DNA from 4 places in the Proteus hauseri genome. Region 1 is predicted to be linked to each of the others. Evidence: predicted binding sites of a transcription regulator. Region 1 holds the regulator's gene; each other region holds the start of a gene.
The links. Region 1 encodes LexA, which represses DNA repair genes until DNA is damaged. Its sites were predicted from a motif close to TNCTGTATGTACATACAGNA; they were not measured.

Region 1 (5,497 bases):
AATACGTGCACGAATATAACCTTGTGTAGCAAGGTTATTGAGCAACTTGATATGTTCACCTTTTCGCTCTTTAACAACTGGGGCAAGCAACATTAAGCGCTTACCTTCTGGTTGTTCTAAAACGTTATCTACCATTTGGCTGACGGTTTGTGCCGCTAATGGAATATCGTGATCAGGACAACGAGGCTCACCAACTCGCGCAAATAATAGACGCAAGTAGTCATGAATTTCAGTAATAGTACCCACCGTAGAGCGCGGGTTATGTGATGTCGATTTCTGCTCTATCGAAATAGCGGGTGATAAACCTTCAATATGATCAACGTCTGGCTTTTCCATTAATGAAAGAAACTGGCGAGCATAAGCTGAAAGCGATTCAACATAGCGTCGCTGTCCCTCTGCATAGAGGGTATCAAAGGCTAAAGAAGATTTGCCTGAGCCAGAAAGCCCCGTAATAACAATAAGTTTATCGCGAGGAATGACCAAATTGATATTTTTTAGATTATGGGTGCGAGCGCCCCGTACTTCGATTTTATCCATGAACATATCCCGGATTAAGAGAGTCGCCGAAAAAGAAATAATCGGATTATTATTACACAAAACCAACTGAATGGATATACAGTATATAAAGTGAAACTTGATGATAATGTAAACACACAGTTTGAAACAAAAAATCTCGACGACCTCCTCAAATGAGAAATTCATCAAGTTCATATTCAAATTTTAGCGTACGTGATAAACTTATTCGCTTATGATTTCAAAAAATTTACTTTCGCAGGAGTACCGCACATGGCGAGCAGAGGCGTAAACAAAGTTATTCTTATCGGTAATTTAGGGCAGGATCCAGAAATCCGTTATATGCCTAGTGGTGGTGCAGTAGCAAACCTGACACTGGCAACTTCAGAAAGCTGGCGCGATAAACAAACCGGTGAAATGAAAGAAAAAACCGAGTGGCACCGTGTGGTAATTTTCGGCAAGTTAGCTGAAATTGCAGGCGAATATCTGCGCAAAGGTTCACAAGTTTATATCGAAGGCCAATTACAAACTCGTAAATGGCAAGACCAAGGTGGTCAAGACAGATATAGCACTGAAGTTGTCGTTAATATCGGTGGCACCATGCAGATGTTAGGTAGCGGCGGTCGAGGACAAGACAACGCACCTTCACAAGGTGGTCAAGGCGGTTGGGGTCAACCACAACAGCCACAAGCATCACAACAATTTAGCGGTGGTGGCACACAATCTCGCCCTGCTCAACAACCTGCTGCCCCAGCACAAAGCAACGAACCCCCTATCGACTTCGATGATGATATTCCGTTCTGATAGATTTATCTAAGAACTGGTTCGTAAAGAATTAGCCCAGCTTATCGCTGGGTTTTTTATAATTAGCGAATTATATTTTTCTTATATAAAGCGCTTTACCTAATAAAGCAGCCTTATACTAGGTGTGTAAAGTAAGCACACACCATTCACATTTATAATCCAAACCAAATACAAAACTGCTTTTTTATCCAAATAAAACACCAATAAACAATGTGTAACAACAAAATAAACAAGCAAAGTTATTTTCATAAAACCCCACTTTACACAAAGGTTTACTCTTGAAAAATATGGTAGGATCTGGGCAATTAATAACGTCTGAGAGCATCTTATCCCCATGAATGAAGAGAAATTGCTCGCTCAGGCAGAAAAGATCTGCCAGAAACGAGGTGTTCGCCTGACTTCACAACGTCTGGCAGTATTGCGTCTGATCATGCAGCAACCTTCTGCTATCAGCGCCTACGATTTATTAGATTTACTACGCCAAGTTGAGCCACAAGCAAAACCGCCAACGGTTTACCGCGGGCTAGAATTTTTACTCGAGCAAGGATTTATCCATAAAATAGAATCCACCAATAGTTATGTGCTGTGTCATCATTTTGATGATATTGAGCACACTTCTGTGATGTTGATTTGTGATCGCTGTTTATCTGTTACTGAAAAAAACAGCCATAAAATCGAAGATGCGATAGCAATTTTAGCAAAGGATGGTGGTTTTCATTTACGCCATAGTGTGATTGAAATTCACGGCTTATGTTCACAATGCCATGAAGCACAAGAGTGTACACATCCTGAAGGTTGTCATCATGACCATAGTATTGATGAAAATCTTAAACATAGAAAAACGGGCGACTATAAGCCACGTTGATAGCGTTTAGAACAAACAAAAAATGCAGATGATTTAGTGAATAAACACATCATCTGCATTTTTATAAAATAAGTTGTTTTGACTTACTTTGGTACAAATTATAACCATTCACCGTTACGAATAACACCTACCGCTAAACCTTCAACAGTAAAGCTTTGTTCACGTAAATCGACAATAATGGGTGAAAACTCAGGGTTTTCTGCATGAAGCTCAATTTTATTACCGCTTTTCTTAAAGCGTTTTACCGTAACTTCATCTTCAATGCGGGCAACAATAACTTGTCCGTTATGTACATCTTGGGTTTTATGCACAGCAAGTAAGTCGCCATCCATAATACCAATATCTTTCATCGACATACCATTAACACGTAATAAGAAGTCTGCACTTGGCTTAAATAATGCAGGATCTACTTGATAATGGCTTTCGATATGTTCTTGCGCTAAAAGAGGTTCACCAGCAGCAACTCGCCCAATTAATGGCAAGCCATCTGGCTCTTCTTCTAGTAGCAAACGGATACCTCTAGATGCACCAGAGATAATTTCTATCACGCCTTTACGAGCAAGAGCTTTTAAGTGCTCCTCTGCCGCATTTGGTGAGCGAAACCCAAGTTGAGATGCTATTTCAGCCCGTGTTGGTGGCATACCCGTTTGCGAAATGTGATCACGAACCAAATCGTAAACCTGTTGCTGCCTTGCAGTTAATGCTTTCATTCCGCCCCCTGTTTGTTTATACAGTCAGACTGTGAGTATATACAGGTATATGCAGATTTGGAACCACAAATGAATATAAAACACTCATCTTTAGATTATTTTCAGGCTAAAACCGACTTTTTTACCTTTAAGAGAAAAAATGTCCCCAAAGAATAGTTCCCCAAGTAAATAATCCCAATATAATAGCAATAAGAACGGCGGCAGAGCCCATATCTTTGGCTCGTCCTGAAAGTTCATGATATTCAGGGCCAATGCGGTCTACAACGGCTTCTATTGCGCTATTAACCAGTTCTAAAATAACCACCAGCACGACGGAACCGATGAGTAAAATGCGCTCTAGCCCACTGACATCAATGAAAAATGTAAGGATAATTGCCACTAACATTACAACGGCTTCTTGTCTAAATGCAGCTTCATTAAGCCATGCCGCACGAATGCCCTTGTATGAATAACCACCCGCTTTTATGATCCGGGTAAAACCTTTATTTTGATTAGCCATAATAAACTCTATCGAAAACAAACTATTAATTTGCCACTTTTCTCTATTAATATTGTCACAGCACCACAGATCTCAGAAAGACTTTCTGTTATGCTTTCAAAGTATTGCTAATAAGAGGCTACAACTATTTATGTCAGCTTGGCGTAAAATATATTATAACACATTGAATTTACCACTAAAATTACTGGTAAAAAGCAAACGAGTCCCGACTAATCCTATCACAGAATTAGGGTTAGATACGTCGCGATCTTTCCTTTATGTTCTGCCTTATCATTCTAAGGCTGACTTACTTACATTACGACAGCAATGTTTGTCTTTAGGCCTGCCTGATCCACTGCAGCCAATAGACATTAGCGGAACCAAATTACCTGCCTACGTCTTTATTGATGATGGCCCAAGGCTCTTTCGCTATTATTCACCAGACCCGCGTAAAGACTCGGTAAAAACGTTTCATGCGTATCTCGATGCTCATCGCAATAATCCTCATCTTGATATAGAGATGTTGCCTGTTTCTGTGATGTTTGGTCGATCTCCTGGTCGAGAAGGTCATAATGGCGTTCCTCACCTAAGATTGCTTAATGGGATCCAGAAATTTATGGCGATCCTGTGGCTTGGACGAGATAGCTTTGTTCGTTTCTCGCCAACCGTCTCGATGCGAGATATGGCAAATGAACATGGCACTGATACCAGTATAGCGAGAAAACTTGCACGTGTTGCTCGTATTCACTTTTCTCGCCAACGCCTCGCTGCGGTTGGTCCTAAGCTGCCAGCGCGCCAAGATCTCTTCAAGAAATTATTGGCATCAAAAGCCATTGAAAAAGCAATTGAAGATGAATCAAAAGCGAAAAAAATCTCGTTGGATAAAGCTCGCAAAAATGCCACTGATATTATGGAAGAAATTGCAGCTAACTTCTCTTATGAAGCCGTGCGCATTAGTGACCGAGTATTAAGCTGGACATGGAATAAGCTCTATCAAGGTATTAACGTTTACAACGCTGAACGTGTTCGCCAATTGGCACAAGATGGACATGAAATTGTCTATGTACCTTGTCATCGTAGTCATATGGACTACTTGCTTCTTTCCTATGTCCTTTATCATCAAGGGTTAGTACCACCGCATATCGCAGCAGGAATTAACCTTAACTTCTGGCCAGCAGGCCCGATATTTCGCCGTTTAGGGGCATTCTTTATACGAAGAACCTTTAAAGGCAATAAGCTTTATTCCACCATTTTCCGTGAATATTTAGGTGAGCTATTCTCTCGTGGATACTCTATTGAATATTTTGTTGAAGGTGGACGTTCACGAACAGGCCGATTGTTAGATCCTAAAACAGGAACTCTTTCAATGACTGTTCAAGCCATGTTACGCGGTGAAACTCGTCCTATTTCTGTAGTGCCTATTTATATTGGTTATGAACACGTTATGGAAGTGGCTACTTATGCCAAAGAATTACGTGGTGCAACTAAAGAGAAAGAAGGCTTTATGCAGATGATCAAAGGGTTACGTAAATTGCGTAATCTGGGTCAAGGCTATGTTAACTTTGGTGAACCTATCTCTGTAGCACAATATCTTAATCAAATTGTGCCACAATGGCGTGACGATATTGATCCTATCGAGCCACAACGCCCAAGCTGGTTAAACCCGGCGGTAAGCTCGTTGGCTGATAACATTATGGTGAATATTAATAACGCGGCATCGATTAATGCGATTAACCTCGTTTCAACAGCACTACTCGCATCGCGTCAGCGTGCGCTCACCAGAGAACAGCTGTTAGAGCAAATCGATAGTTATCTTCAACTGTTGCGCAATGTTCCATATTCGAGCGATATGATTGTTTCTGATAAAAATGCTGAAGCATTATTAGAACATGCACTGCAAACAGATAAATTCCAAGTCGAAAAAGACAGTCTTGGCGATATCGTGGTACTTCCTCGTGAAAGTGCGGTATTAATGACCTATTATCGCAATAATACGATTCACTTGGTGATAACTCCGTCATTGATCGCCAGTATTATTCTGCACCACGAACGTATCCATCGTGATGATTTAATGAAACAGGTTGAGTTAATTTTTCCTCTTATCAAATCGGAGCTATTTATCCGTTA
Region 2 (5,497 bases), 2.0 Mb from region 1:
GATACTGTAATGGGTATTGTATTTTCAGGAATGTTTGCAGTTGGTTTAGTTATTTTTGCCAGTGTCGATACCGATCAACATTTAATGCATATTCTGTTTGGTAATATTTTAGGAATTACGCCTGATGTTTTAATTCAAATTGGTGTTATTTGCTTAATTACCATTACTATTATGATCGCGAAACAAAAAGATTTTATGCTTTACTGTTTCGATCCTAATCAAGCAAGAATTATTGGCTTACCTGTAACACTATTGCATTATGGCTTACTGTCTATTTTAGCCCTTACTATCGTTGCATCGATGCAAGCAGTAGGGATTATTCTAGTTGTTGCAATGCTTATTTCTCCAGGAATTACGGCTTATTTATTAACACGCAGTTTTTCACGGATGATTATGCTAGCTGTTAGTTTTTCTGTTGCATCCAGTATTATTGGTACTTTTATCAGTTTTCATATTAATGGTGCAACAGGCCCGTCTATTGTGCTAACGCAAGCTATATTCTTTATTATTGCGTTATTGTGTAATCAAATTAAGCTAGCAAAAATAAAACGGCAAACAAAACCCGCTAATGCCTGATAAAATTCTTTATCTATTAAAAAACGGGATAATCATCCCGTTTTTTAGCTTTATACTTTATTGGTTTAATTAAAGTGTTATTGTCATAGTATAAAACATCGCTCGTTACTATTTGGGTCTACTAAGTAAACAACTTTGCGAGGTGTAATCTATGTGGCAGAATGTCGGCCGTTTACTGGAATCAAATTTAGGATTTTCAGCAAAGATAACTGAAAAAATTCACCTTTCTAGTGGAGATATTCACCATACATGGAAAATTTTTTATGGTAATACTCCCGTTTTTGTTAAATCTAACTTACGTGAATTTCTGCCTAATTTTAAAAATGAAGCAGAGCAACTTGAAATGCTGGCAAAAAGCCAAACCATCCGCACTCCTCGCATTTTAGGCATAGGTAACAGTAAAGATGCCAGTTTCTTACTGCTTGAATATCTACCCGTTCAACCTTTTACCGCTCATAGTGCATACTGTTTTGGTCAACAACTGGCTCGTTTACACCAATGGGAAGATCAACCCAGTTATGGGTTTGATTTTGATACTCAAATAGATACAACACCTCAAATTAATAGCTGGGAAAAACGTTGGAATCATTTTTATTCTGAAAAGCGTATAGGCTTTCAATTACAACTGGCATCAGAAAAAGGCATGATTTTTGGTGATATAGATGAAATTATTCAAGTTGTTAATCATCGCCTTGCTGATCACAATCCACAACCGTCGTTACTTCATGGAAATCTATGGCCCAAAAACTGCGCTGCGATTGATCAATCTGAAGGCACCGTGTTTGATCCTGCCTGTTATTGGGGAGATCGTGAATGTGATATTGCAATGCTTCCTCTTTGTACTCAGGTACCTGGAAATATTTTCGATGGTTATCAAAGTATCTGGCCGTTATCTGATAAATTTTTATTACGTCAGCCAATTTATCAGCTTTATTTCTTCCTCAATCGTTGTAACCTATTTGGCGGTAATGAAAATTATATTGAAGCCAGAAAAATCATTGATGATTTGTTAGCTTAAAAGCATTTTCCTTAAAAAATATAACCTCGCTAATTAACCGTATGCGAGGTTTATTTTTCCATCTGGTTATTAAAATATGGGCATTCCTAACCCAAAAAACGATATTTTTCTACCGCAATAAAACAACAACGTGTTACCAACCTAGGAATTTCAGTAAAAAATAACCTATCGCGATAACAATAATAGGTGAAAGATAAAGCACCATAATTTGTGTAAATATCGTATGCCGAGGCAGTTTAATGTTCTGTTGTAATTCCTCTGCGGTTACACCACTTTTCATCGCCCGCTCAAGAATAAGTTGATCTTGTATATTTTCTTTTAAATACTTTACTTGTCGGTACATCCTGATCCCTGAAGCACTGAATGCCAATCCAACAAACATTAAAGCAAAAATAACAAAAAAAGTGATATTCGCTGAGCTAAAACCCATTTGTGTATCAGGAATTGGCGAGTTATGCCAAAAAAAATTAAGAAATGGCGTATTAAATTGCACCATTTCTGCTAATACACGAAAAAAATCATTAATAACCGCATTAACACCTTCACCAGTAGCACGCGGCATCGCGGCTAATCCAATCAAAGATATCGCGGTAGAAATAAAAGCAGGAATAAAAATAAGCCAACCAAAAACTCGTTTTAAAATGGCATATAACCCTGCATATTGATAACTCATCACACCCTCACTAGTAGAATTGGTCAATATTTATCTATTTATCGTAGTCTAATTAACGGCTAATAACGCAATAAATTAATAGTACCTATTCTTACTATTTATTTTCAAAAATAAATAAGAAACTGATTAAAAAGATTTTCCTAGTAACTATTGATACAATCACGTTTCATCAACATAGACCTTATTTTGGAGAGTAACATGTCTTTTAAATTCCCTATTGAAGCTGCTATTTTTGATATGGATGGTTTATTAATCGACTCTGAACCATTTTGGCAGCAAGCTGAACATGAGGTCTTTGCTGAGTTAGGTGTCGATTTAACGTTAGCACAACACATGCCCGATATGGTGGGCTTAAGAATAAACGAAGTTATTGATATATGGTATAAAGCATCACCATGGCAAGGTGTTTCAAAACAAGAAGCAAAACAAAAAATGGTTTCTCGTGTTGTTCAATTAATTGAAGAAACAAAACCACTTTTGCCCGGCGTTGAGCATGCATTATCTCTTTGTAAATCATCAGGGTTAAAAATTGCATTAGCGTCAGCATCACCTGACTTTATGCTTGAACGAGTCCTTGAATTATTTAATATTCGCCATTACTTTTCGGCTGTTATCTCTGCTGATGCATTACCACATAGCAAACCACATCCTGAAGTTTATCTAAATGCAGCTAAAGCACTTAATCTTGATCCTATTCACTGTGTGTCATTAGAAGATTCACGTAATGGTATGATTGCATGTAAAGGAGCAAGAATGCGCTCTATCGTTGTTCCTGCAAAGCAGCAATTTAATGAAAAGTGGTGGGGTTTAGCTGATGCGAAAATAGCATCACTCAATGACCTTACTAAAGCTGATCTATTAGGCTAACTTTTCAAATATAGAAAGGGATCTCTAGCGATAGCGTTCCCTTTTATCTCTGATTTTTTTATGCCAATTTTTTTACATTCAGTTCTTTATCCTAAATTTGATCACTTTTGAATCAATCAAATAAAATATTGCTGTTATTGCTTAATAATTAAGACAATTTTTATCTTTTATGTCTGTTAGTTGTTGTCGAAACCTTTTATACTTAATCACTGTATAAATGAACAGCAAACGAACAGAAATGGAATGACAGCTGAAGGACACTTACTTTTTTCTGTTGCTACACTGGTATTAGCTCAGAAACTTGAAATTACTCCCGTTCTCGCTCATGGTGATTGGTTTCACATGATCCCTGCTGTCTTATTGGGCTCGCTATTACCTGATTTAGATCACCCTGGTTCTATTCTTGGCCGATTATTGCGTATTATTTCAATTCCACTTTCAAAGCTTTGTGGCCACCGAGGTTTTACACATAGCTTGTTAGCCTTTTGTGGTTTAGCCATTTTATGGGAAATACAGATTTCTCCTCGCTTGAATATTTCGGCAGATGTTTTTCATGCACTATTACTTGGCTATTTAAGTCATTTAATTGCCGATATGCTTACTCCAGCAGGTGTTCCTTTTTTATGGCCGCTGAAAATACGTTTTGCACTGCCTATTTTAGGAAAGAAAAACAGTAAAAAAGGTGAGCGATTTATTTCTGTGCTTATCCTTGTGGGCGCTCTTTTTTTACCGCCACATTTCACTATTAGTCTGCCTTCACAAGTCAATAACTGGTTACAGATATACCACGACAAGCGCACGTTATTTTAACATCCCCTGACAAAACCCTACGTTTATCTATCTATTTATAATTACTTACATCTTTTTATGCCCAGTTTTCTTGTCTTTATAACCAAATGGCTATATAAAATAATAATTAATTATAAAAAGTTATTAACAATCCTGTTACCATATAGCGAATTGATGCCGTTATATCCTTTCTTATATTCTAAGAACTCATATCGCATACAATCGCTGAAATCATATAAATAAATAGAAATCTCGTTGGAGAGTTAAGATGAATTTTCCGTTAATCATTAACGTACTTGTCTTTGTGGTGCTATTACTCATCTTGGCTAAATTAAGCCAACGTCAGTGGAGCCTATCAAAGAAAGTTATCGTTGGCTTAGTCTTCGGGGTGGCATTTGGATTAGCACTACACGCATTCTATGACTCACATGATCCTATCATTAAAGAATCTATTCTTTGGTTCAATATCGTGGGTAATGGCTATGTTCAACTATTACAAATGATCATTATGCCATTAGTTTTTGCTTCTATTCTTAGTGCTGTGTCGCGCTTACACCAAGCATCATCACTAGGAAAAATTAGTGGATTAACTATAGGTACACTCTTATTCACTACTGCAATCTCAGCATTAATTGGTATTGTTATTGCCAATTTATTCGGTTTATCTGCTGAAGGCTTAATTCAAGGTGAACAAGAAGCTAAGCGCTTAATTGCCATTGAACAAAACTATATTGGCAAAGTCTCTGATTTAACAGTACCACAGCTGATTTTATCTTTTATCCCTAAAAATCCATTTGCTGATTTAACTGGCGCAAGCTCAACATCAATTATTAGTGTTGTTATTTTCGCTGTTTTCTTAGGCATGGCTGCAATAAAACTATTAAAAGATGACCAACCTCGTGGCGAAAAAGTTTTAGCTGCAATTGATTGCTTACAAGTATGGATAATGAAGCTAGTTCGCATCGTTATGGCATTAACACCTTATGGTGTAATGGCACTGATGACTAAGGTTGTTGCGAGCTCCAATATGCATGACATTATCCAGTTAGGTAGCTTCGTTGTTGCCTCTTATGTCGCCATTGCTCTTATGTTTATTGTTCACGGCTTGCTCGTTGGATTAACGGGTTTGAGCCCAATTAAGTTCTTTAAAAAAGCGGGTCCGTTATTAGCCTTTGCTTTCACTAGCCGCTCTAGTGCAGCAAGTATTCCGCTAAATATCGAAACTCAAACTCGACGCATCGGTATTCCTGAGTCAATCGCCAGCTTCTCATCATCATTTGGGGCAACTATTGGTCAAAATGGTTGTGCGGGTATTTATCCTGCGATGTTAGCAGTGATGGTAGCACCAACAGTAGGTATTAACCCATTTGATCCTCTATGGATTGCAACTTTAGTTGGTATTGTCACTATCAGTTCAGCAGGTGTTGCAGGTGTCGGTGGTGGTGCTACATTTGCAGCGCTTATCGTATTACCAGCAATGGGTTTACCTGTCACCTTAGTTGCGCTACTGATTTCGGTTGAACCATTAATTGATATGGGACGTACTGCATTAAATGTAAGTGGCTCTATGACTG
Region 3 (5,497 bases), 1.8 Mb from region 1:
CCCATGCCACACTTTTTATTACCTTATTAGTGTTATTAAGCTTTAATTTATTAGGTGAAGGCTATGATGTTGCCTTACCTCGTATAGTTGATACTGTAATAGGTTGTGCTATTGCATGGTTTGCAGTGAGTTATATTTGGCCTGATTGGAAATTTCGTCAACTCCCTTTAGTCATTAATAAAACTATGACACATAATTGTTACTATCTTGATGCTATTCTTATTCAATATTATCAAGGTAAAGACAATAGCGTGAATTATCGTATTGCTCGCCGTAATGCACACAGCAGTGATGGCGAACTGGCATCATTAATTTCTAATATGGCATCGGAACCGAAAAGTTATCAGACCTCTCAAGAAGAGGCTTTTCAGTTACTTTGTTTAAACCATACTTTATTAAGTTACATTTCAGCGTTAGGTGTTCATCGCAATAAAATAACAGACGAAGCAGTGCTGACATTGTTAAACGATACAGTTTGCTATATTGATAGCGCGCTACGCAGAAAAGAATATCAAGACGATGCTTTTAAACAAACTCATCATCAACTACTCGAGCGCGTGAATGCACTTTCTAATACAGAGGATAGCCGTGCTCAATTAGTTCTCACTCAAATTCGACTATTACTTGATTTACTTCCACAAATAGTCAGTTGTATCCAATTCATTGAGTCAAGTGAATTAGGTAAAAAAGAACACAATGAAACGGTGCAAAGTTAAACCTTAAAAATAGATAGTTATTTTCTCTAATTCCCACAAGAACATTAGAGAAAATAACATTTAATATTTACTCAACACGGTTATCGAATAGTACGGCTATTAAATTTCATCATCATAAAAATGATAATTCATCATGCCAATTCAGTAATTCCATTTTTAATTGATCAGGTAATACTGAACGATGGCACCCAACAATTGCCCCAGCTAAAGAAAGCAATAACTCACTATTTTTATAGTTATACAACTGTATTAATTTTAAATAACTCGCTTTAGCACCTAGATGTCGTAATTCTTCTACTTTATTAATTCCAATTTGATTTAACTTTTTCTCTAACATAACCCCAAGATTAGGAAGATCTTTTATTCTACTAGGCTGTTTTCGCTGCCCTAAATATTCCTGAACACTATAGTGATATGATAAATCAATATACTGTTCTAATTTTTTTTGATCTTTCCATATCACATCGGTGATACGGTAGTAACGTAACGTTATTGGCCCTCCTTTTTTTAAATAGACATAAGCATTCATTTTAGTTGCTTTATATAGCGTCTCTAAAAATCCACTTCCTTTTAGGTAAAATTCACCATCTGAATTTATAGCTAATATAATTTCATCAACCATCAAACTAGAACCACCAAATTGCGATTTAGTGGTTAACGCTCCATATTTCGCAATACGCGATAACACACGAGCCTTCCTTTGCTCAGATAAAAACAGCATTAAAACTCCATAATTGGCATTACATTTTTTATCTTTGAATTCAAAAACATGAATACTACTTGGATATATAAAACAATAAATAATTTCTCTTTTTCTGCCAATAGCTATCCTCCCCAAATTATGGATTTAGATAAAAATTGAGATCAACTTTCAAAAAATTGCTCTTGATTTAAGCGAAATTTAGATATACTGTATATTCATACAGTACATAATGAATGAGGTAAATATGAAAATCTCAACATCATCTCCGACAAGACAACATACCATTCTCCAAGAGATCTCAAATGAGGTATTGCCTCTATCTATAGCATCTAGTGCTATAGCTTCTGTACCAAATGATAAGCATGGCATGGTAAGCGAATTACTTTATCAAAACCCACTGGTTATCAACCATATTTTATTACCACTGCTTAAGCAGTATAGCCATGAATCACGTTGGTTACTTTGGGTTAATCCACAACAAAAACTAAACCGTCATTGGCTACAACAAGCAGGTTTGCCTTTAAACAAAATCATACAACTGAATCATGTTCATGCCATCACAACTGTAGATTTAATGAAGAAAGCATTGATGAGCGGAAATTACAGTGTTGTTTTAGCGTGGTTACCAGAAATATCGTCAGATGAAATGAAAGCTTTAGAATCTGCTGCCAGCCAAGGCAAAAGTTTGGGTCTTATTATGCGTCAGCAAAATAAGAATAATATCCAAATAGAAAGTACAAATACTTTTAAACGACATTTGAATTCCGTAAAAATTCATTCATTACACTACCATTAGTGAAATTTAAGAGTTTTCCTAATACTCAAAATGCCTAGATATCATTTAAGATAAGGAATAAGGATTTATAACCTAAATCATGAAGTTACAATAAATTTAACAAAAACACAGAATGTTCCCTATTGTAGCAATCGACGGATTTTTTTAAAATTTTAAGTCGAATATTAAAGGGATACTTGTAACTTTTTAAGTTCATTGTAGACTTTATATCGTTAAGGTTATGCTTTAAATCCCAATTTTTGGGATCATCATTTGATGAAAGCATAGAATTCCTAACAATAATTTAACCAAGGGCAAATAATAAGGCTTAAAGCCAAATGCCTAACTTGGATGATAACGAGGCGTAAAATGAAAAAGACAGCTATCGCATTAGCAGTGGCAGTGGCAGCTTTCGCAACTGCAGCGCAAGCAGCTCCAAAAGACAACACCTGGTATACTGGTGGTAAATTAGGTTGGTCACAATACCAAAGTACAAGTAATCATTTCGGTGATACTTCTATTGGTAACGGTAATACTCACCGTGATCAATTAGGTGCCGGTGCATTTGCTGGTTATCAATACAACCAATACTTAGGTTTTGAACTGGGTTATGACTGGTTAGGTCGTATGACTTATAAAGGTTCATACGATAACGGTGCTTTCAAAGCACAAGGTATCCAGTTAACAACTAAATTAAGCTATCCAGTAATGGAAGACTTAGACGTCTATACTCGTTTAGGTGGTATGGTATGGCGTGCAGATTCAACTGCAACAGTTGGCGCTACTTCACTGAACCAAAAACGTTTCTCTGAAAACGACACTGGTGTTTCTCCATTAGTTGCTTTAGGTACTGAATATGCGATCACTCCAAACATCGCTACTCGTATCGAATACCAATGGATCAACAACATCGGTGATAAAGACACACTGAATACTCGCCCAGACAATGGCATGCTGAGTGTTGGTGTTTCTTACCGTTTCAACCAAGAAACTCCAGCTCCAGTTGTAGCTCCAGCACCAGTTGTAGCTCCAGCTCCAGTTGTAGAAAACAAAACCTTTACTCTGCGTTCAGACGTTCTGTTTAACTTCAACAAATCTTCACTGAAAGCTGAAGGTCAAGAAGCTCTGAATGGTCTGTACAGCGAACTGGCTAACATCGACCCAACTCAAGGTCGTGTAGTTGTTATCGGTTACACTGACCGTATCGGTTCTCAAAACTACAACCTGCCTCTGTCAGAAAAACGTGCTCAATCTGTAGTAGATTACCTGGTATCTAAAGGTATCCCTGCAAACAGCATCTCTGCAGAAGGTCGTGGTAAAGAAAACCCAGTTACAGGTAATACCTGTGACAACGTTAAAGTTCGTGCAAAACTGATCGACTGCTTAGCGCCAGACCGTCGTGTAGAAATCGAAATCCAAGGTACAACTGAAGTTGTTGTTCAACCTGGTAACTAATTCTGATAGTAGATTTATCTACTGCTGAGAATTCAAAAACCCTGTCAAATTGGCAGGGTTTTTTTTATGATTAATTTGTATAAAATACATATATAAAGCACACATATAACAGATTGAAAATTACAAGGCAGAGAATAGTATAGGAACAACATGGACAAATATTTTGGCAATAGGAAACGACAGTAAATAACAACAAGTAGACAAAATTATTAGTCTCTTTTGCTAAAAGTTATTCAACACCGCGCTAAGTTGATTTATTATTTTTCTGTTTTATCTTTTCCTAATAATTCAATTAGCCCATCTTTTAAGCTATGAACTTTTAATGCGTATTGCTCTTTTCGTTCAGCATCCTCAATTAACTGAACTATTGTTTCTGATAAGGTGATCCCTCGTCGCTGAGATAATGCTGAAAGTCGCTGCCAAACTTTAAAGGTCAGGTCGATAGATTTCTTACGAGTATGCTGATGCTCTGCATTAAAATAACGTTTTCTTCGTGCTCGAATCGTTTGTTTCATGCGGTTTGATAATTCAGGATTCATATGCAAATTAATCCATTCCAATACTTTTATTGGTTGAGATTCAATAAGCAGAAGCTGTTCTACAGCATCCTGAGCTGCACTTTTCTCTATATGGCAGGTAATTAATTCACCTTCATGGTGTTTTTTTACCAAGTAAGCCCACTTCCAGCCACATTCTAGGTTCTCTAATTGTTGATATTTCATACAAATTCCAGTGACAACGTAACTATATATAAGCATATCAACAATTTTACAAAAATACTGCCACTGAACCGAAATTTTTCGGTTGTTTTATAAACTAATTTGCTTCAGATACGCTTTTTTATCAATCTGTCACAAGCTTTGATTAAGGATAGTTTTCTGAGCACGTTGTGATAGAATCGAGCGTCGCTATTATAAAATCTAAGCAATATGTCGATAAGGCAATTTTGTTTGGTAATAGCAAAATATTCCCTGGCAATGCCTTTAATGACAGCTTACTTGCAGGATAGATATCTTTTGTTAGATATCATAATAATGACTCTTTTCACTAACCAATAATAAAAAACGGTAACCTTGAAAAACAACGAATTAGAATGGCAGGCGTTACGCCCTGATTACGCCTCCTATCAGACTTTTTTCCAAACAGCATCTCAATTGCCCGCATCTGTACTTCGTGAGGTTCAGCCTCGCCTGTATGAAAGCTTACAATGGCTAAATAATGCCGATTCAGGCCAATTTATGCTGTTAAAAGCAGAAGATTCTGCTGTGTATTTTGATACGCTCTGCGACACATTGCTACAATCAGAAATTCAAACTTATCCTGTTGTGGGCGCCTATCAAGTAGAATCCAACAAAATTTATTGGCAAGAGAATGTGCAAGGCGCTTTTTCATCATCAGTACCCGTTGCTAGTTGTAGTTGGATTGAGCCAGAACAGCTTTTTGGTTCATTCTATTGCCATAAAGAGAGGGTGAGCGTAAATCCTGGTCTATTACATCAGGTTAATGGCGGTATTTTAATACTCTCGATAAAAACACTATTAGCGCAACCACTTATGTGGTTTCGACTAAAAAAAATGGTAGAAGAGCAACGCTTTGAATGGTTGATTTGGAATGAAAACCAATCATTACCACTGCCTATAGAAAGTATGCCACTCAATTTACGCGTTATCCTTGTTGGTGATCGTCTAAGTCTTGAAGAGTTCGAGTTTATGGAGCCAGAATTAAGTGGATCTGCTCTCTATGGTGAATTCGAACAAGATATGTATTTAGAAAATGAAGCCGCACTTTCTCAATGGTGTGGTTTCGTTAATGCACTATGCCAAAAATATCGCTTACCTTCTTTAGCGC
Region 4 (5,497 bases), 1.7 Mb from region 1:
CTAACCCGACATAAGGTTTTCCGGGAATAACTTCAACAATACGAACTGCAACAGCAGACAGAGAACGCGCTAAATCACGAGAAAGATTCGAGATACGAGCTGCTTTTACACCCGGTGCTAATTCAAGTTCAAAGCGAGTAATAACAGGTCCTGGAGAAATACCAACAACTTTGGCTTTAACGCGATAATCGTTAAGTCGTGCTTCAATAAGGCTTGCGATACGTTCTAATTCAAACATATCAACAGGCTCTTCTTCTATTGGTGGTGTTGTCAGCAAATCCAATGATGGCATTGGTGTTGTTGATTTTGGCAATGGCTGATCATTACGCATCAGTAATGGATGAATAAGAGATTGTTGCTGTTGCTGTTGCTGTTGCTGTTGCTGTTGCTGTTGCTGTTGCTGTGCAAAATGTTGAACCATATTAGATTGAGGTTCAATATCTGCTTGCGGTGCAATATTTTGTTTAACTGCCTCAGTAATAATTGGAATAAATACAGGCTCGGCGGGTTCTTCATCTAAAAGATCATCAATAGGTGAAAACGCCTCTAATGCTGAAAGATTTTCTTTTAGCTCAATAGTCGGGCTGTACTCTTCTTCTTCGTCATCACGGGGTGATATTTGCAAAAATGCATTACTGGTTGGGTAATTCATTTTTTTTGCTATCTCATTTGTCTCTGGCGCTTTAGGCGTCGATTGTGATGCAAAAGAATGTTGAATATGTGGCTGATAGCCTGCTACAACGGGTTGTGTGGTTGATGCAACTGCTGCCCCTATTGTTGATATTTGGGGCAAGATTTCATCATCGTCTTCAAATGGAGCATCATCACCATAACGCGCTTGCAACTGTTGTTTAAACTGCGCCGCAAGTTGCTGTTCTTCTTCATCAACCTCGTTATCATCGATTGACGAAAAAGTATTTTCTGTAATGGTTGGCTCAAAATCATTGTGATTATTTTGCTGATAGTCAGGCTTCAGTGCATCTGATTCGTTATGTCGTTGTGAATCATCTTCACCATAACGTTCACGTTGTTGTTCAAGAAATTGCTGACGCAGTTCTTGCTCAAAATTAGCTTGTTCTTGAATATCTTCAAGCTCATTTTCAGATCCTGGCTGAATAGCCTCTTCTCGACGACGTAGTTCAGCTTCTCGCTGAGAAGGAATATGAATGCCATATAATTCACGGCGGGTAGGTAAACGGACGGGATTGGGTCTAGGGAGTTCTGGCCCTAAGCCTTGTTTTACTTGTGCTGCATGAGCAACAACTGCACTCGTTGCCACACCTGCTGTCGCCGATGCCGTTTGAGCAAAAGAAGCCCCCTCATTTTCAGACGATAATGTAAAAGTCGGCTCTGCTCTACCCACACTAAATGCGTTTTCTGCTGGTTGTTGAGTCGATATTGTCGTTCTATCTTCAGTAAATGGTGAAAATGAAGGTACAACTTCTTGTACTACTGAAGTTACTGTATCCGCTGCTTCTAACGGTGTTTCTGTTTTCAAAAATGCTTCGGGAATATCAAAACGATAATGCTCAGGCTCGTCATTTAATTGTTCTGTAGTTTGTTGAGCATAAACAGGTGTTTCAACTTTAGCTGTATTTGAGGCTGTTGCAACATTTAAACTAGATTCAATTTCAGGTTCTGCTGCCAATTCAGCACGTTCGTTTGTGGCTGAGAAAGAAGGTAAATTGAGATTTTTTTCTGTCTCTTGTTGTAAAGAATCAAGATCTTTTTGACGAGCTAGTTCAAGTGCCGATGGTGCAGAAAATAGAATATCGTCGCTATCTTCAGCCGCAGTTATTTGTTGTTCGTTATTTTTTTCGGTATCTTCGATAAAGTCATCAGTTTGCTCTTGTGCTTCATCTTCATCATATTCTGCTTCATGTTGACCTCGGTTAGTAATAAAGCCAAGACCACCTAAAATAACTGCACCAATTTTTTCAGTAATGGTCAACCATGACCATCCGGTGAATAAAGTAAAACCAATAGCCCAAACAGACAGCAATGCAAGCGTTGCACCTAATAGATTGAACCACGGTAATAAAGCTTTGCTAAATAAGCTACCAATAACCCCGCCTGAGCTAAAATTATAGATATCATCAAAATTAAGATCTGCTAATGCACAAGATGTCAATATCAACGCTAAAGCGCCAATTGTTCTTAATGAAAGCGAGAAGAAATCAGTATATTCGCGATTTTGTTGATAACGTAAAGAGTTCCAACAACCCAATACCACAACAACTGGGATAGCATAGGCAAGTAAGCCGAAAGCAGAAAATAGTATATCAGCTAACCATGCCCCGATATTGCCGCCTAAATTTTGAATAGGCTCATTCCAAGTAGTTTGTGACCAACTCGGATCAGAGGGATTAAAGCTAAATAGCGATACCATTAAAAAGATAGCACCGAGGCCAATCAATATGAGAATAGCTTCCCAAACACGACGACGGTTGCTTATCTTGGTCAAACGAATATTTTTATCTTCTGTATATTCCTGGCTCAAAGAGGGCTCTCCAGGTTTAGCTTAGGGTTAAAAGTTAAAACGGAACAACGCTGAGATATCCCAGCGTTGAAACTGTATGCATAAACAGGAGTGTACCTAAAATTTTCCTATTTTGCACCAACCTATTAGTTGGCTTAGCGAGTTTTAATAACTAGGCGGTTACTCTGTTTAACTTCTTCCATAACCACATAGGTACGAGTGTCATTGACACCTGGAAGACGTAACAGGGTTTCACCCAGTAATTTACGATAAGCGGACATATCAGGCACACGAGTTTTCAACAGATAGTCAAAATCACCAGAGACTAAATGACACTCTTGGATTTCTTCTAATTTTTGAACAGCCATATTGAATTGTTCAAAAACATCTGGAGCACCACGGTTTAATGTAATTTCCACAAATACCAGTAATGATGCATCAAGGTAATGAGGATTCAACAGTGCAGTATAACCAGAAATAAATCCTTGGCGTTCTAAGCGACGTACGCGCTCTAAACATGGTGTTGGTGATAAACCTACACGTTTAGATAACTCAACGTTTGAAATGCGGCCATCTTTTTGGAGCTCATTTAGAATATTCCGGTCTATTCTATCAAGATCTTTACCCGGACGTTTTTTATTATCAATCATCTCTATACTCTCTTTCTCTTTTTCTCTTACTTTATTTTCCTATACCCATACCTGTACACCATCAGAATCAGTGTTGAAACTTCGGTATCAAACGGTCAGAGCAAACTACCAATCTATTTTCTTTTAATGCCAGATAAAATAAATGTTTTATCTAAATACTTATTAGCTAATTTTGTAAAATAACTATCTCATACCCTGTCTGTCTATAAAATGATGCATATAACGCTTGAGGATAATTGTCTTTTACAATCATGTTTTCGCAAATGTATAGCGGATTGTCAAAGTAAATGAGTAAAAATCAGAACAAGGCGCTATGTTATTCTCTATATATGCAAGATAAGCATCAATTGTAAAGCAAAAAGTGTCAGGTTAATTCGATGATGTCAACGCAATATAACTCTATAATTAATAACTACATAGCTAGTGACTATTGCTAAAATAGCTAAAATATTATGCCTATTTCCGCTCCATCGCTTTTTTTAACCTCTTATTTCTCCTACAATCGCTCACTTCGCATCAAGCATAATCAGAGATGAGGTATTCATGAGCACCATCAAACATAGCAAGCTTATTATTTTAGGTTCAGGTCCTGCTGGCTATACAGCCGCTGTTTATGCCGCAAGAGCAAATTTGGAACCAGTGCTGATTACTGGTGTTGAAAAAGGGGGACAGCTTACAACAACAACAGAAGTTGAAAACTGGCCTGGCGACCCAGAAGGGTTAACCGGACCCGGTTTAATGGATCGTATGCTTCAACACGCAGAAAAATTCCAGACAGAGATTATCTCTGACCATATTAATAAAGTCGATCTGAAAAACCGCCCTTTCCGCCTATTTGGTGATGAACAAGAATATACTTGTGATGCTTTAATCATCGCAACAGGTGCATCTGCTCGTTATATCGGCTTACCTTCAGAAGAATCCTTTAAAGGCCGAGGTGTTTCTGCTTGTGCAACTTGCGATGGTTTTTTCTACCGTAACCAAAAAGTCGCAGTTGTTGGTGGTGGTAATACTGCCGTAGAAGAAGCGCTCTATTTAGCCAATATTGCAGCTGAAGTACATCTTATTCACCGTCGTGATTCTTTCCGTTCTGAAAAAATCTTAATTAATCGCTTAATGGATAAAGTGAATAACGGCAATATCATTTTACATACTGATCGTACACTTGATGAAGTTCTTGGCGACGAGATGGGCGTTACTCAAGTTCGCTTAAAAGATACCAAAAGTGACAATACAGAAGTATTAGATGTTATGGGTGTCTTTATTGCTATTGGCCATAGCCCAAACACCGCTATTTTTGATGGTCAACTTGAGCTTGATAATGGTTACATCAAAGTACAATCTGGTACACAAGGTAACGCAACACAAACCTCTATTGAAGGTGTTTTTGCTGCTGGCGATGTTATGGATCATATTTATCGCCAAGCAATTACCTCTGCCGGTACTGGTTGTATGGCTGCTTTAGATGCAGAACGTTACTTAGACGCACTAAAAGACAATTAAAATCATCACTTCCTTTCAAGGCGCTATTTCAGTAGCGCCTTTTAACATGTAACATACTACGCTGGTTGCCAATAGTAAGAACTTTTACTTATGGCCTTTCTGATACTTTGTATCTCACCTGCAGATTTGAATCTTTTCTTATGGATAAAACTAAACAAAATGAATTGGTTCGATGGCTGAAACAGCAAAGTGCTCCAGCCCGCCGATGGCTACGGCTATCAATGTTTTTAGGTGTAGTAAGTGGTTTATTAATTATTGCTCAAGCATGGTTACTGGCCGTTTTACTTCAAGCGTTTATCATGGATCATCTTAGCCGTGATGCTCATATACCCACCTTTCTCACACTTATTGGTATTTTTTTCTTACGTGCCATCATTACGGCAATCCGCGAGCGAGTTGGTTATCGCTGTGGCATGGCAGTCAGGCAACAAATTCGTAAAATAGTACTCGACAGGCTACAAGAACTAGGCCCAGTTTGGGTTAAAGGTAAGCCTGCGGGGAGTTGGGCAACAATTATTCTTGAGCAAATAGAGGATATGCAAGACTACTATGCACGCTATTTGCCACAAATGTATTTAGCAACCATTGTTCCTATTCTTATTTTAATTACTGTATTTCCTGTTAACTGGGTTGCAGGCTTAATTTTATTTATCACAGCACCGCTTATTCCTTTATTTATGGCATTAGTCGGTTTAGGTGCCGCTGATGCTAACCGCCGTAATTTTCTCGCATTAGGTCGATTAAGTGGTAATTTTCTCGATAGATTAAGAGGCCTTGATACTTTACGCTTATTTAATCGTGGTGAGGCAGAAGTAAAACAAATAACACAAGCGACTGAGGATTTCCGTAAACGCACGATGGAAGT

Region 2: PH4a_RS14120 (metal-dependent hydrolase) is a predicted target of LexA. The motif match lies at 3,342-3,361, and genes of this name have one in related genera.
Region 3: sulA (SOS-induced cell division inhibitor SulA) is a predicted target of LexA. The motif match lies at 1,625-1,644, and genes of this name have one in related genera.
Region 4: PH4a_RS12975 (DNA translocase FtsK 4TM domain-containing protein) is a predicted target of LexA. The motif match lies at 2,571-2,590, and genes of this name have one in related genera.

Annotation. Positions count from the first base shown of each region.
Region 1 covers NZ_CP026364.1:1,149,524-1,155,020, forward strand. Annotated here, with positions in the region: gene uvrA (excinuclease ABC subunit UvrA) at 1-537, opposite strand, end outside; gene PH4a_RS05265 (single-stranded DNA-binding protein) at 787-1,317, shown strand; gene zur (zinc uptake transcriptional repressor Zur) at 1,652-2,182, shown strand; gene lexA (transcriptional repressor LexA) at 2,281-2,892, opposite strand; gene PH4a_RS05280 (diacylglycerol kinase) at 3,020-3,391, opposite strand; gene plsB (glycerol-3-phosphate 1-O-acyltransferase PlsB) at 3,522-5,497, shown strand, end outside.
Region 2 covers NZ_CP026364.1:3,102,245-3,107,741, reverse strand. Annotated here, with positions in the region: gene PH4a_RS14140 (metal ABC transporter permease) at 1-576, shown strand, start outside; gene PH4a_RS14135 (fructosamine kinase family protein) at 728-1,594, shown strand; gene PH4a_RS14130 (YniB family protein) at 1,728-2,267, opposite strand; gene hxpB (hexitol phosphatase HxpB) at 2,466-3,134, shown strand; gene PH4a_RS14120 (metal-dependent hydrolase) at 3,378-3,944, shown strand; gene PH4a_RS14115 (L-cystine transporter) at 4,192-5,497, shown strand, end outside.
Region 3 covers NZ_CP026364.1:2,923,541-2,929,037, reverse strand. Annotated here, with positions in the region: gene yccS (YccS family putative transporter) at 1-716, shown strand, start outside; gene PH4a_RS13255 (TfoX/Sxy family DNA transformation protein) at 829-1,437, opposite strand; gene sulA (SOS-induced cell division inhibitor SulA) at 1,664-2,215, shown strand; gene ompA (porin OmpA) at 2,564-3,649, shown strand; gene matP (macrodomain Ter protein MatP) at 3,907-4,371, opposite strand; gene PH4a_RS13235 (AAA family ATPase) at 4,723-5,497, shown strand, end outside.
Region 4 covers NZ_CP026364.1:2,846,440-2,851,936, reverse strand. Annotated here, with positions in the region: gene PH4a_RS12975 (DNA translocase FtsK 4TM domain-containing protein) at 1-2,500, opposite strand, end outside; gene lrp (leucine-responsive transcriptional regulator Lrp) at 2,635-3,129, opposite strand; gene trxB (thioredoxin-disulfide reductase) at 3,673-4,632, shown strand; gene cydD (heme ABC transporter permease/ATP-binding protein CydD) at 4,773-5,497, shown strand, end outside.